Linked DNA regions of Leptothrix cholodnii SP-6. Each later gene encodes a partner of the first gene's protein in a complex. Links are inferred from orthologs where the notes say so. Each region holds a gene or a part of one and is shown in the gene's direction. Other genes may lie near its edges.

The links.
Region 2: the proteins of mnmG (region 1) and mnmE are in contact, whole or in part, in a solved structure (PDB 9HIP), measured with the Escherichia coli proteins. The link is inferred for Leptothrix cholodnii SP-6 from one-to-one orthologs.

Annotation. Positions count from the first base shown.
Region 1 is NC_010524.1:4,701,738-4,709,472, forward strand. Bases 1,944-4,930 are described here. They hold mnmG (tRNA uridine-5-carboxymethylaminomethyl(34) synthesis enzyme MnmG), read left to right. Parts: upstream 1,944-2,401; coding sequence 2,402-4,459; downstream 4,460-4,930. Other genes in these bases: LCHO_RS20890 (M48 family metallopeptidase), read left to right, coding at 1,944-2,156; rsmG (16S rRNA (guanine(527)-N(7))-methyltransferase RsmG), read left to right, coding at 4,449-4,930. Also shown: excinuclease ABC subunit UvrA, read right to left, coding at 1-328; LCHO_RS20880 (YkgJ family cysteine cluster protein), read right to left, coding at 632-886; LCHO_RS20885 (YecA/YgfB family protein), read left to right, coding at 967-1,632; more of LCHO_RS20890, read left to right, coding at 1,629-1,943; more of rsmG, read left to right, coding at 4,931-5,105; LCHO_RS20905 (LysE family transporter), read left to right, coding at 5,214-5,825; LCHO_RS20910 (ParA family protein), read left to right, coding at 5,924-6,694; LCHO_RS20915 (MBL fold metallo-hydrolase), read right to left, coding at 6,695-7,735. UniProt on the Escherichia coli protein: NAD-binding protein involved in the addition of a carboxymethylaminomethyl (cmnm) group at the wobble position (U34) of certain tRNAs, forming tRNA-cmnm(5)s(2)U34.
Region 2 is NC_010524.1:4,903,679-4,907,287, reverse strand. Bases 676-3,609 are described here. They hold mnmE (tRNA uridine-5-carboxymethylaminomethyl(34) synthesis GTPase MnmE), read left to right. Parts: upstream 676-1,389; coding sequence 1,390-2,829; downstream 2,830-3,609. Other genes in these bases: rquA (rhodoquinone biosynthesis methyltransferase RquA), read right to left, coding at 2,921-3,609; yidC (membrane protein insertase YidC), read left to right, coding at 676-974. Also shown: more of yidC, read left to right, coding at 1-675. UniProt on the Escherichia coli protein: Exhibits a very high intrinsic GTPase hydrolysis rate. Involved in the addition of a carboxymethylaminomethyl (cmnm) group at the wobble position (U34) of certain tRNAs, forming tRNA-cmnm(5)s(2)U34.

The DNA of each region.
Region 1 (7,735 bases):
TCGAGCGCGACGTGCGCACCGGATTGGTCTGGTCGATCGCGATCGCCGGCGGCACGCCTTCGACCGAATCGACCGCCGGGCGGTCCATGCGATCCAGGAACTGGCGGGCGTAGGCGCTGAAGGTCTCGACGTAGCGCCGCTGGCCCTCGGCGTAGAGCGTGTCGAACACCAGGCTCGACTTGCCCGAGCCGCTGGGGCCCGTCACCACCGTCAGCTCGCCGGTGCGGATGTCGAGGTCGAGGTTCTTCAGGTTGTGCTGGCGCGCGCCGCGGATGCGGATCAGGCCGGTGCGCTTGACGCTGGTGGGGGGCGCGTTCTGACCGGGCATGGTGGCGTGTTTTTCGAGGGGGAACCGGCCATTCTAGGAAGCTGTCGCCGGCTGACGCGCTGCCAGGGATTGAATCTCGAGACCCGGTCGAACACCGGCTCGAGGCCTGTGGATAACGCTGTGGATGGGCTGGGCATGAGCCGGTACAACCCCGCCATTCACCGCGCACAAGTTGTGCACAAGCCTGTGGATGAACTGTGCGATCTGGCGCTGCACCGGCTCGGTCCCGCCTTCGGCGTGAGTTACGGCCTGACCGGCAGCGGGCAGATGGCCGGCGCGATGCGGCGGCAGGCGCCGCAGGCATCAAGGCCGGGTGCGCTCTTCCAGCCAGCCGAGCCAGTGCATCGCCTGCTCGCGGCTGTCGCCGCACATCTCGGCGCTCGGCGTCAGGCCGCCGCACACCGCCGGGCGCTCTGGCTGGCCGAAGAGGCGGCAGCGATCCTGCTCGTCGAGCTGGATGCAGCGCACGCCCGCGGGCTTGCCGTCGGGCATGCCGGGGATGGGACTCGAGATCGACGGCGCGATGCAGCAGGCGGCGCAGCGGGGACGGCATTGCATGCGCCGCATGATAGGCAGCCGGATCGACGGCCCGCCGTGCCAAACTGTCCGACCCCCGAAACCCGCCCGGACACCGACCCGTGAAGCACCCGCAATACAACCCGCAACTGGCGACCGCACCCTTGTCCGACGCCGAGATCGACCAGCTCGACGAGCTGCTCGCCGCGCTGCCGGGCGACGACGTGATGGACGTCGAGATGCTCGACGGCTACCTGACCGCCCTGCTCGTCAGCCCCACCCTGCCGCCGGCCGACGCCTGGATCCCGCGCGTCTGGGGCGGCGCCGAGGACAGCCCGGCGCCGTTTGCCAGCGGCAAGCAGACCAAGCGTTTCGTGCAGCTGGTGCTGCGCCAGATCGCCGCCATCGACCGCCAGCTGCAGGGCGACTTCGACCGCTTCGAGCCCTGGTTCGACATGGCCGTGATCGAGGACGTCGAGGTGGTCGACGCGCAGGCCTGGTGCGCCGGTTTCCTGCACGCGCTCGACCTGACGCAGGACCAGTGGCAGGACCACTGGGACCAGCCCGACGTGGCACTGGCGCTGCGCCCGATCAGCCTGCTGGGCGGTGACGGCCTGGAGCCCGCCGACGCCGAGGAGGTCGACACCACCATGAAGCGCGACCGCATGAGCCGCCTGGTGCCCGATGCGGTCGAGGCGCTGTATCGCCACTGGCGTCCGCTGGCCGATGACGAAGACGAGGACGACCTCGGCGACGACGCCGGCAGCGACACCCCCCCGGCCGCGTGAACCCGGCGGCCCGCCCCGCCCTGCCTTATCTGGCCGGCTACCCCGAGGCGCTGCGCCAGCAGGTGCAGGGCCTGATCGACCGCAACGAGCTGGCCGCGCACCTGCACAAGCGTTACCCGCAGCGCCACCAGGTGCGCACCGACGCCGCGCTGTACGACTACACGCAGGCGCTCAAGAGCGAGTTCCTGCGCCAGTCGCCGCCGCTGGCCAAGGTGATCTATGCGGCGCGCCTGCACGTCATCCACAACGCGCTCGGCACGCACACCACGGTGGCGCGGGTGCAGGGCGGGCAGTTGAAGGCCAAGCGCGAGATCCGCATCTCGGCGATGTTCCGCGACACGCCACCCGAGTTCCTGAAGATGATCGTCGTGCACGAGCTGGCGCACATCAAGGAGCGCGAGCACAACAAGGCGTTCTACGCGCTGTGCCAGCACATGGAGCCGGACTATCACCAGTTCGAGTTCGACCTGCGGCTGCACCTGACGCTGCAGGAACTGAAGTCGACGGAACCCGCCGCGGACTGACGCCCGGCGAGCCGCCCCACGGCGCGGGCAACAGCGTCGCTGTTTCACGTGGAACAGCCGCGGCGAATGGCGAGCGACCACCCGATCGCACGCAATCGAGTTGGCCCCGCCAGCGACTTATCCACAGCCCCGACCTAAAATCGCGGGCTCCCCAGAGACAGCTTCCTGCCAGCGCCGCCGCACCCCATCCGGCCGCGCGCGCAGGTTTCGTGCTGCCGGGGCTTTGACAAGTCGCAGGTGCCTTGATGCTTTACCCCCAGGAATTTGACGTGATCGTGGTCGGCGGTGGCCATGCCGGCACCGAGGCCGCACTGGCCGCCGCCCGCATGGGCTGCGACACGCTGCTGCTGACGCACAACATCGAGACGCTCGGCCAGATGAGCTGCAACCCGTCGATCGGCGGCATCGGCAAGGGCCACCTCGTGAAGGAGGTCGACGCGCTCGGCGGCGCGATGGCCGCGGCCACCGACGAGTCGGGCATCCAGTTCCGCATCCTCAATTCGAGCAAGGGCCCGGCCGTGCGCGCCACCCGCGCGCAGGCCGACCGCATCCTCTACAAGGCCGCGATCCGGCAGCGGCTGGAGAACCAGCCGCACTTGTGGCTGTTCCAGCAGGCGGTCGACGACCTGATGGTCGAGGGTGATCGTGTCGTCGGCGCGGTCACGCAGGTCGGCATCCGCTTTCGCGCCCGCACCGTCGTGCTGACGGCCGGCACCTTTCTCGACGGCAAGATCCACGTCGGCCTGAACAACTACCCCGCAGGCCGCGCCGGTGACCCGCCGGCCGTGAGCCTGTCGGCGCGGCTGAAGGAGCTGAAGCTGCCGCAAGGCCGGCTCAAGACCGGCACACCGCCGCGCATCGACGGCCGCTCGATCGACTTCTCCAAGCTGATCGAACAACCCGGCGACGGCGTGGCAGCAGCCGACGGCACACCCGCCAGCTCGCCGATGCCGGTGTTCAGCTTCCTCGGTTCGGCAGCACAGCACCCGCGCCAGATGCCGTGCTGGATCACCAACACCAACCAGCGCACGCACGACATCCTGCGCACCGGCTTCGACCGCAGCCCCATGTTCACCGGCGTGATCGAGGGCGTGGGCCCGCGCTACTGCCCGAGCATCGAGGACAAGATCAACCGCTTCGCCGACAAGAACTCGCACCAGATCTTCCTGGAGCCCGAGGGCCTGACGACCAACGAGTACTACCCGAACGGCATCTCGACCTCGCTGCCCTTCGACATCCAGCTCGCCGCCGTGCGCACGATGCTCGGCATGGAGAACGCCTACATCCTGCGGCCCGGCTACGCGATCGAATACGACTACTTCGACCCGCGCGAGCTGAAGACGAGCTTCGAGTCGAAGGCGATCGGCGGGCTGTTTTTTGCCGGCCAGATCAACGGCACCACCGGCTACGAAGAAGCTGCGGCGCAAGGCCTGTACGCCGGCGCCAATGCCGCGCTGCAGGCGCAGGGCAATCCACCGTTGAGCTTCGGCCGCGACCAGGCTTATCTGGGCGTGCTGGTCGACGACCTCATCACCAAGGGCGTGACCGAGCCGTACCGCATGTTCACCAGCCGGGCCGAGTTCCGCCTGCAGCTGCGCGAGGACAACGCCGACATGCGCCTGACCGAGATCGGCCGCTCGGTCGGGTTGGTCGACGACGTCCGCTGGGATGCGTTCAACCGCAAGCGCGATGCTGTTTCACGTGAAACCGAACGACTCAAGAGCACCTGGGTGCACCCCGCGATCCTGCCCGCCGCCGACTCCGAGCGGCTATTCGGCAAGGCGCTGGAGCACGAATACAACCTGGCCGACCTGATGCGCCGCCCCGGCATCAGCTACGACACCGTCGCCGAGGCGCTCACCATCGCCCGGCCGGGCAACTACGTTTCACGTGAAACGTTGAATTCGCAGCTCGGTGCCGACCTTGCCGCCGCGGTGATCGAGCAGCTCGAGATCGCCATCAAGTACGCCGGCTACATCGACAAGCAGAACGAGGACGTGCAGCGCGCCGCCCACTACGAGCACCTGCGCCTGCCTGACGAACTCGATTACGCCCAGGTCACCGCCCTCTCCTTCGAGGTGCGCCAGAAGCTGACGAAGCACCGGCCCGAAACGCTGGGCCAGGCCTCGCGCATCTCGGGCGTGACGCCGGCCGCGCTGTCGCTGCTGCTGATCCACCTGAAGCGCGGGCGCTTCAAGGGATTCACTGGCAACGACAAGGTCGCCGCCGGCCCGATCAGCGCAGACGCCGTCAACACCGACATCAACGACAACCCAGCACACGCCGCCACCGATGCAGCCTGACCGCGACACCCTGCTGGCCGGCGCGCAAGCGCTCGGCTGCCCGCTCAGCGACACGCAGGCCGACGCCCTGCTCGCCTACCTCGGCCTGCTGCAGCGCTGGAACCAGGTCTACAACCTGACCGCCATCCGCGACCCCAAGCAGATGCTGGTGCAGCACCTGCTCGACAGCTTGGCCGTCATCGCGCCGCTGAACCGGGTCGCTGGCAGCGCGCCGCTGCGGCTGCTCGACGTCGGCAGCGGTGGCGGCTTGCCGGGCGTGGTGATCGCGGTGCTGCGGCCCGATTGCCAGATCACCTGCGTCGACACCGTCGCCAAGAAGGCCACGTTCATCCGCCAGGTCACCGCCGAGCTGCGGCTGCCGCAGCTGGTGGCGCGCCATGCCCGCGTCGAGCAGCTGACCGACGGGCCGTACAGCGTGATCACCGCGCGTGCCTTCGCGTCACTGGCCGATCTGGTCAAGCTGACCCGGCCGCTGCTTGCGCCGGGCGGCTGCTGGATGGCAATGAAGGGTCAGCATCCGCAGGCCGAGATCGACGCGCTGGACGCAGACATCAACGTGTTTCACGTGGAACAGTTGAGCGTGCCCGGCCTCGACGCCGAGCGCCGGCTGGTCTGGATGCGTCCGCGCAGCGTCGCTTCAAGCTGACATTTCGCTCGCTTGCCACAGGGCGGGCGGGTGGCCTCGGTTACGCTTGAACGCTGACCCGACCGTTTTCGGACGAGCAATCCGCACCGAACATCCAGGAGCCTCACCGTGTTTGGCATCGCAGACTTCGGCGCCTTCTGCGCCGCCATCGTCGTCTTCCTCGCCCTGCCCGGGCCTGGCACCTTTGCGCTGCTGGGCGCCACCGGCCAGGGTGGCTTTCGCGGCGGCGCGGCCGCCACCGCCGGGCTGATCGTCGGCGACCAGATCCTGCTGTGGCTGGCCGTGGCCGGTGTCGCGGCGCTGATGGCGGCCACGCCGTGGCTGTTCGATCTGGTGCGCTGGGCCGGCGCCGCCTACCTGGCGTGGATCGGCTTCAAGCTGCTGCTGGCGCGCCCGGGTGAGGACGCCAGCCCGGTGCGCATCACGCCCAGCCACTTCGCCCGCCAGGCGCTGCTGATCACGCTGCTCAATCCGAAGGCGATCATCTTCTACATGGCGTTCTTCCCGCTGTTCATCGACCCGGCCACGCACCGCGGCCTGCCGACGTTCGCCGCGATGGCGATCACGATCGCGCTGATCACCGCCGTCTGGTGCCTGACGCTGTGCGCCTTTGCCGAGCGCATCGCCAGCCGCGTGCGCGCCCATCGGCGCCTCGGGCTGGCGCTGCAACGCGCCGCCGGGCTGTGCCTGATCGGCTTCGGCCTGCGCATGGTGCGCTGATGAAACCCATGCCGGACCCGATGCCCGAACCCATCCCCGACCTGTCGCTGCCTTCCCACCCTCCTCTACCCGCCGGCTCACCCGCTGCGCGCGCATCCATGGCCCGTATCTTCTGCATCGCCAACCAGAAAGGTGGCGTCGGCAAGACGACCACCACCGTCAACCTGGCCGCCGGCCTGGCCGCCATCGGCCAGCGTGTGCTGGTGGTCGACCTCGACCCGCAAGGCAACGCCACGATGGGCTCGGGCGTCGACAAACGTGCGCTCAAGCTGTCGGTTTATGACGTGCTGCTCGGCAACAGCACGGTGCGCGAGGCCCGCCAGACCAGCGAGAAGGTCGGCTACGACGTGCTGGGCGCCAACCGCGAACTGGCCGGCGCCGAGATCGAACTGGTGACGATGGAGCACCGCGACCGCCGTCTCAAGCACGCGCTGGCCGAGGTGGCCGGCGACCACGACTTCATCCTGATCGACTGCCCGCCGTCGCTGAGCCTGCTCACGCTCAACGGCCTGAACTGCGCCAACGGCGTGATCGTGCCGATGCAGTGCGAGTACTTCGCGCTCGAAGGGTTGTCGGACCTGGTCAACACCGTCAAGCAGGTGCACGCCAACCTCAATCGCGACCTGCAGCTGATCGGCCTGCTGCGGGTGATGTTCGACCCGCGCATCACGCTGCAGCAGCAGGTCAGCGAGCAGCTCAAGTCGCACTTCGGCGACAAGGTGTTCAACAGCGCGATCCCGCGCAACGTGCGGCTCGCCGAGGCGCCGAGCTACGGCCTGCCCGGCGTGGTGTTCGACCCCAGCTCGAAGGGCGCGATCGCGTTTGTCGAGTTCGCGCGCGAGTTGGTGGCGCGCATCGATCCGCTCTGATCAGGCGGCCGGCGCGAAGCGCCACACGCCGTCGGCACCGCGGCTGCGTCCGAGCCGCCCGGCCAGCCACAGCGCATGCAGGTGCGCCACCGCCTCGCCCATCGCGAAGGTCATCTGGTGCAGGTCGAGCGGGCGCTTGAACATCACCGGCAGGATGTCGGCCGCGCTCGACGGCCGCGCCACGCAGGCGGCCATCACCTCGGCCAGACGTTCGTCGTGGTGCGCGTGCAATTGCGCGACGCGCTCGTGCAGGCCGCGGAACGGCTTGCCGTGCGACGGCAGCACCAGCGTGTGTGCCGGCAGCGCGCGCATGCGGTCGAGCGAGGCCAGGTAGAGCGGCAGCGGGTCGGCCTCGGGCTCGATGTCGATCACGCTGATGTTGGTGGAGATGCGCGGCAGCACCATGTCGCCCGAGATCAGCACGCCCAGCGACGGCGCATGCAGGCTGATGTGCTCGGGCGCGTGGCCGTAGCCGGCGTGGCAGAACCAGTCGTGGACAGCACCCCCCTCGTCCACCGTCTGCAGCTTCATGCCGTCGAGCAGGCGGCGGAACTGCTGCGGCACCGCCGGCACCATGCTGCCGTAGTAGTTGCCACGCGCGCGCACCTTGGCCTGGGCCTCGGGATCGACCAGGCCGTGGCTGGCAAAAAACGCCGCCGCCGCCTCGCCGCCGAAGCCGGTGGTGCGGGTGCTGGCGATGCGCGCGGCGTTCCAGTCGGTGGCGCTGATCCAGAGGCGGCATTCATGCTCGGGTGTCGTCCAGCGCTCGCACAGCCAGTTCGACAGCCCGATGTGGTCGGGATGCATGTGCGTGACGATCACCCGCAGCACCGGCAGGCCGCCGAGTTCGTCGGCGAAGACCTGCTCCCAGGCGTCGCGGGTGGCGTCGTTGGTGATGCCGCAGTCGACCACGGTCCAGCCCTCGCGGCCGTCGATGCGGTCACGCAGCAGCCAGAGGTTGATGTGGTCGAGCGCAAACGGCAGCCCCATCCGCACCCAGCGCACGCCGGGCGCCACCTCGAGCGTGCGGCCGGGTTCGGG
Region 2 (3,609 bases), 200 kb from region 1 along the record:
GCCCGGCGGTCTACTCCGAGGCCGGCAAGTTCCAGAAGATCGAGTTCAGCGACATCGAGAAGCGCAAGGCCGGCGACAAGGTCGACCATGTGACCAGCGCCGAGGACGGCTGGGTGGCGATGGTGCAGCACTACTTCGCCGCGGCCTGGTTGCCAGGCGACAAGGTGCAGCGCGAGTTCTTCTCGCGCAAGGTCAGCGACAACCTCTACGCGGTCGGCATGCTGCTGCCGGTCGGCGAGGTGGCACCGGCGGCGAGCAGGAAGATCGACGCCCGCCTGTTCGTCGGCCCGCAGGAAGAAAAACGCATCGAGGCGCTGGCGCCCGGGCTCGACCTGGTCAAGGACTACGGCTGGCTGACGATCCTGTCCAAGCCGCTGTTCTGGCTGCTGCACAAGCTGCACTCGTACATCGGCAACTGGGGCTGGGCGATCGTCGCGCTGGTGGTGCTGCTGAAGGCGGCCTTCTACTGGCTCAACGCCAGCGCCTATCGCTCGATGGGCAAGATGAAGGCGATCAACCCGAAGGTGCAGGAACTGCGCGAGCGCCTGAAGGACAAGCCGCAGCAGATGCAGCAGGAGATGATGCGCATCTACCGCGAGGAAAAGGTCAACCCGCTGGGCGGCTGCCTGCCGATCTTCGTCCAGATGCCGTTCTTCATCGCGCTGTACTGGGTGCTGCTGTCGAGCGTCGAGATGCGTGGCGCGCCCTGGGTGGGCTGGGTGCACGACCTGAGCGTGAAGGACCCGTACTTCATCCTGCCGCTGCTGATGACCGCCACCACGGTGCTGCAGACCTGGCTCAATCCGACGCCACCTGATCCGATCCAGGCCAAGATGATGTGGATCATGCCGCTGGCCTTCAGCGTGATGTTCTTCTTCTTCCCGGCAGGTCTGGTGCTGTACTGGTTCACCAACAACCTGCTCTCGATCGCCCAGCAATGGATGATCAACCGGCAGCTCGGGCTGAACAAGTAACGACGACGCAGGCGCTCGCGCTGATGTCGACAGGCGGCCCGCGGGCCGCCTGTCTTGTTTCGAGATGCACGAACCGGCAGGTGTGCAATCCTTCTGAGAGAAGCCGCACACATCGCGATGTGCCGCCACGAACAGGGGATTGAGGCTCGGTGGCAGGGCGCGCACCATGCATTTGCGGGGCAGACCCGAGGTCGTCGCTGCAGGCAGATTCAATCAACTGCCTGGAGCGACGCCCTTGGCTCAGGAGGCGATCCGGCGCAAAGCCCGGCCTCCCCCCGCGCTAACACCCGTCTGCCGCCCGGCCCGACTGTCCATCCGGACAGGCGCGCAGACCCTCGCAACGCCGCTGCGGCCCGATGGTCGCAGCGGCGTTGTCCCTCCTGGCGGCGCTTCGTCGCTCGGCGACAATCTTTCGATGCTGCCGCGCCACCATGAACCCATCGCCGCCATCGCCACTGCTCCCGGACGGGGTGCGGTGGGCATCGTGCGGGTGTCCGGGCGAGGCCTGACGGCGCTGGCAACCGCGCTGGTCGGCCGTCCGCTGCGGCCCCGTGTCGCCAGTTACGGGCCGTTCCTGGATCGCCAGGGCGGCGCGATCGACCGCGGCCTGGCGCTGCACTTTCCGGCGCCGCACAGCTACACCGGCGAAGACGTGCTCGAACTGCAGGCCCATGGCGGCCCGGTGGTGCTGCAGTTGCTGCTCGCCCGCTGCCTGGAGGCAGCCGGCGAGATCGGCACAGACGGCAGGCCCAGACTACCCGGCCTGCGGCTGGCGCAGCCGGGCGAGTTCACCGAGCGCGCCTACCTCAACGACAAGCTCGACCTGGCGCAGGCCGAGGCGGTGGCCGATCTGATCGACGCCAGTACCGAAGCCGCGGCGCGCAGCGCGGCACGCTCGCTGTCGGGTGATTTTTCGCGCCAGATCACGCACTTGCGCGACGGCCTGATCGAGTTGCGCGCGCTGGTCGAGGCCACGCTCGATTTCCCCGAAGAAGAGATCGATTTCCTGCAGCGTGCCGACGCGCACGGCCGGCTGGCCCGGCTGGCCGAACGGCTGGCCGGCCTGCTCGACACCGCACGCCAGGGCGCGCTGCTGCGCGAAGGCCTGCGGGTGGTGATCGCCGGCCAGCCCAATGCCGGCAAGAGCTCGCTGCTCAACGCGCTGGCCGGCGCCGAGCTGGCGATCGTCACGCCGATTCCCGGCACCACCCGCGACAAGATCAGCGAGACGATCCAGATCGAGGGCGTGCCGGTGCACGTGATCGACACCGCCGGCCTGCGCAGCGACGAGCAGGCCGGCGACGAGGTCGAGCGCATCGGCATCAGCCGCAGCTGGCAGGCCATCGCCGAGGCCGACGCGGTGCTGCTGCTGCACGACCTGACGCGCGAGCACGAGCCGGCCTACAGCGCCGCCGACACCGCGATCGCGCAGCGCCTGCCCGCCGATGTCGGCCTGATCCATGTACACAACAAGGCCGACGCCGCCCCCGAACAGGCTGCCCGGGTGGCCGCCCGCCTGGCAGCCCGGCAAGCCGGCGACGCGGCCGGCGTGGTGCTGAGCGCCCGCACGCACGACGGCATCGACGCCCTGCGCGCCGCGCTGCTGGCGCGGGCCGGCTGGCACGCCGCGCCGGAGGGCGTGTTCATCGCCCGCGAGCGCCATGTGCGTGCCCTGCGTGCCGCCGCCACCCACGTCACCGCGGCGCAGGGCTGGGCCGAACAATCCGACAGCGCGCTCGACCTGCTGGCCGAGGAGCTGCGGTCGGCCCACGACGCGCTGGCCGAGATCACCGGCAGCTACAGCAGCGACGACCTGCTGGGCGACATCTTCGGGCGCTTCTGCATCGGCAAATAGAGCGGCCCCCGCCTGCGGCAGACGGGCCGCAGCCTCGAGCCACGAGATCAGGCTGCAGACGACAACGCGCGGCGCGCGTCGCACAGGCGGTTCAGGGCCGGCCGTCGGCGCCAGGGCGTGTCATGACCCGCAGCTGGTAGAGGCCGCCGAATCGGGTCGACTTGCTGGACGAGGCGGGCTTGAAATCCGGCGGCAGGAAGCGCTCGATCTCGTCGCGCCAGAGGTCCATCGCATAGGGCTCGAGACGGCCGAACACCAGCCGCATCAGGGGCCGCAGCGGGTGCCAGGCAGCCGGCCGGTGGTAGTCGACGACGACCAGGCGACCGCCGGGCTTGAGCACCCGGACGGCCTCGGCCAGGCTGGCACGGCGCACCGCTTCAGGCTGCTCGTGCAGCAGGAAGAACATCAGCACCTGGTCGTAGCTGGCGTCTGCGACGGGCAGTGCCGCCGCATTGGCGTGCAGCAGCGCGAGGCCCTCGCGAGGCGGCAGCTTGCGACGCAGGTTGTCGAGCTGAACCGGCAGGATGTCGACCACGTCGAGCCGGGCGTCGGGCGCCATGCGCTCGCACAGGCGCGAGGTCAGGTTGCCGTAGACACAGGCCACCTGCAGCGTCCGGCCGGTGACGGGGCGGCCCAGCGCGTCGAGCGCGGCATCGCGCAGGCACGCGTAGTGGCCGAACAGGATCGCGTTGACCAGCCACGGGCGCTCGAAGATCCGCACCGACCGGGGATGCACGTAGGCCCACCAGTAGACCTGCTGCAGGTAGCCGGGAATCGACG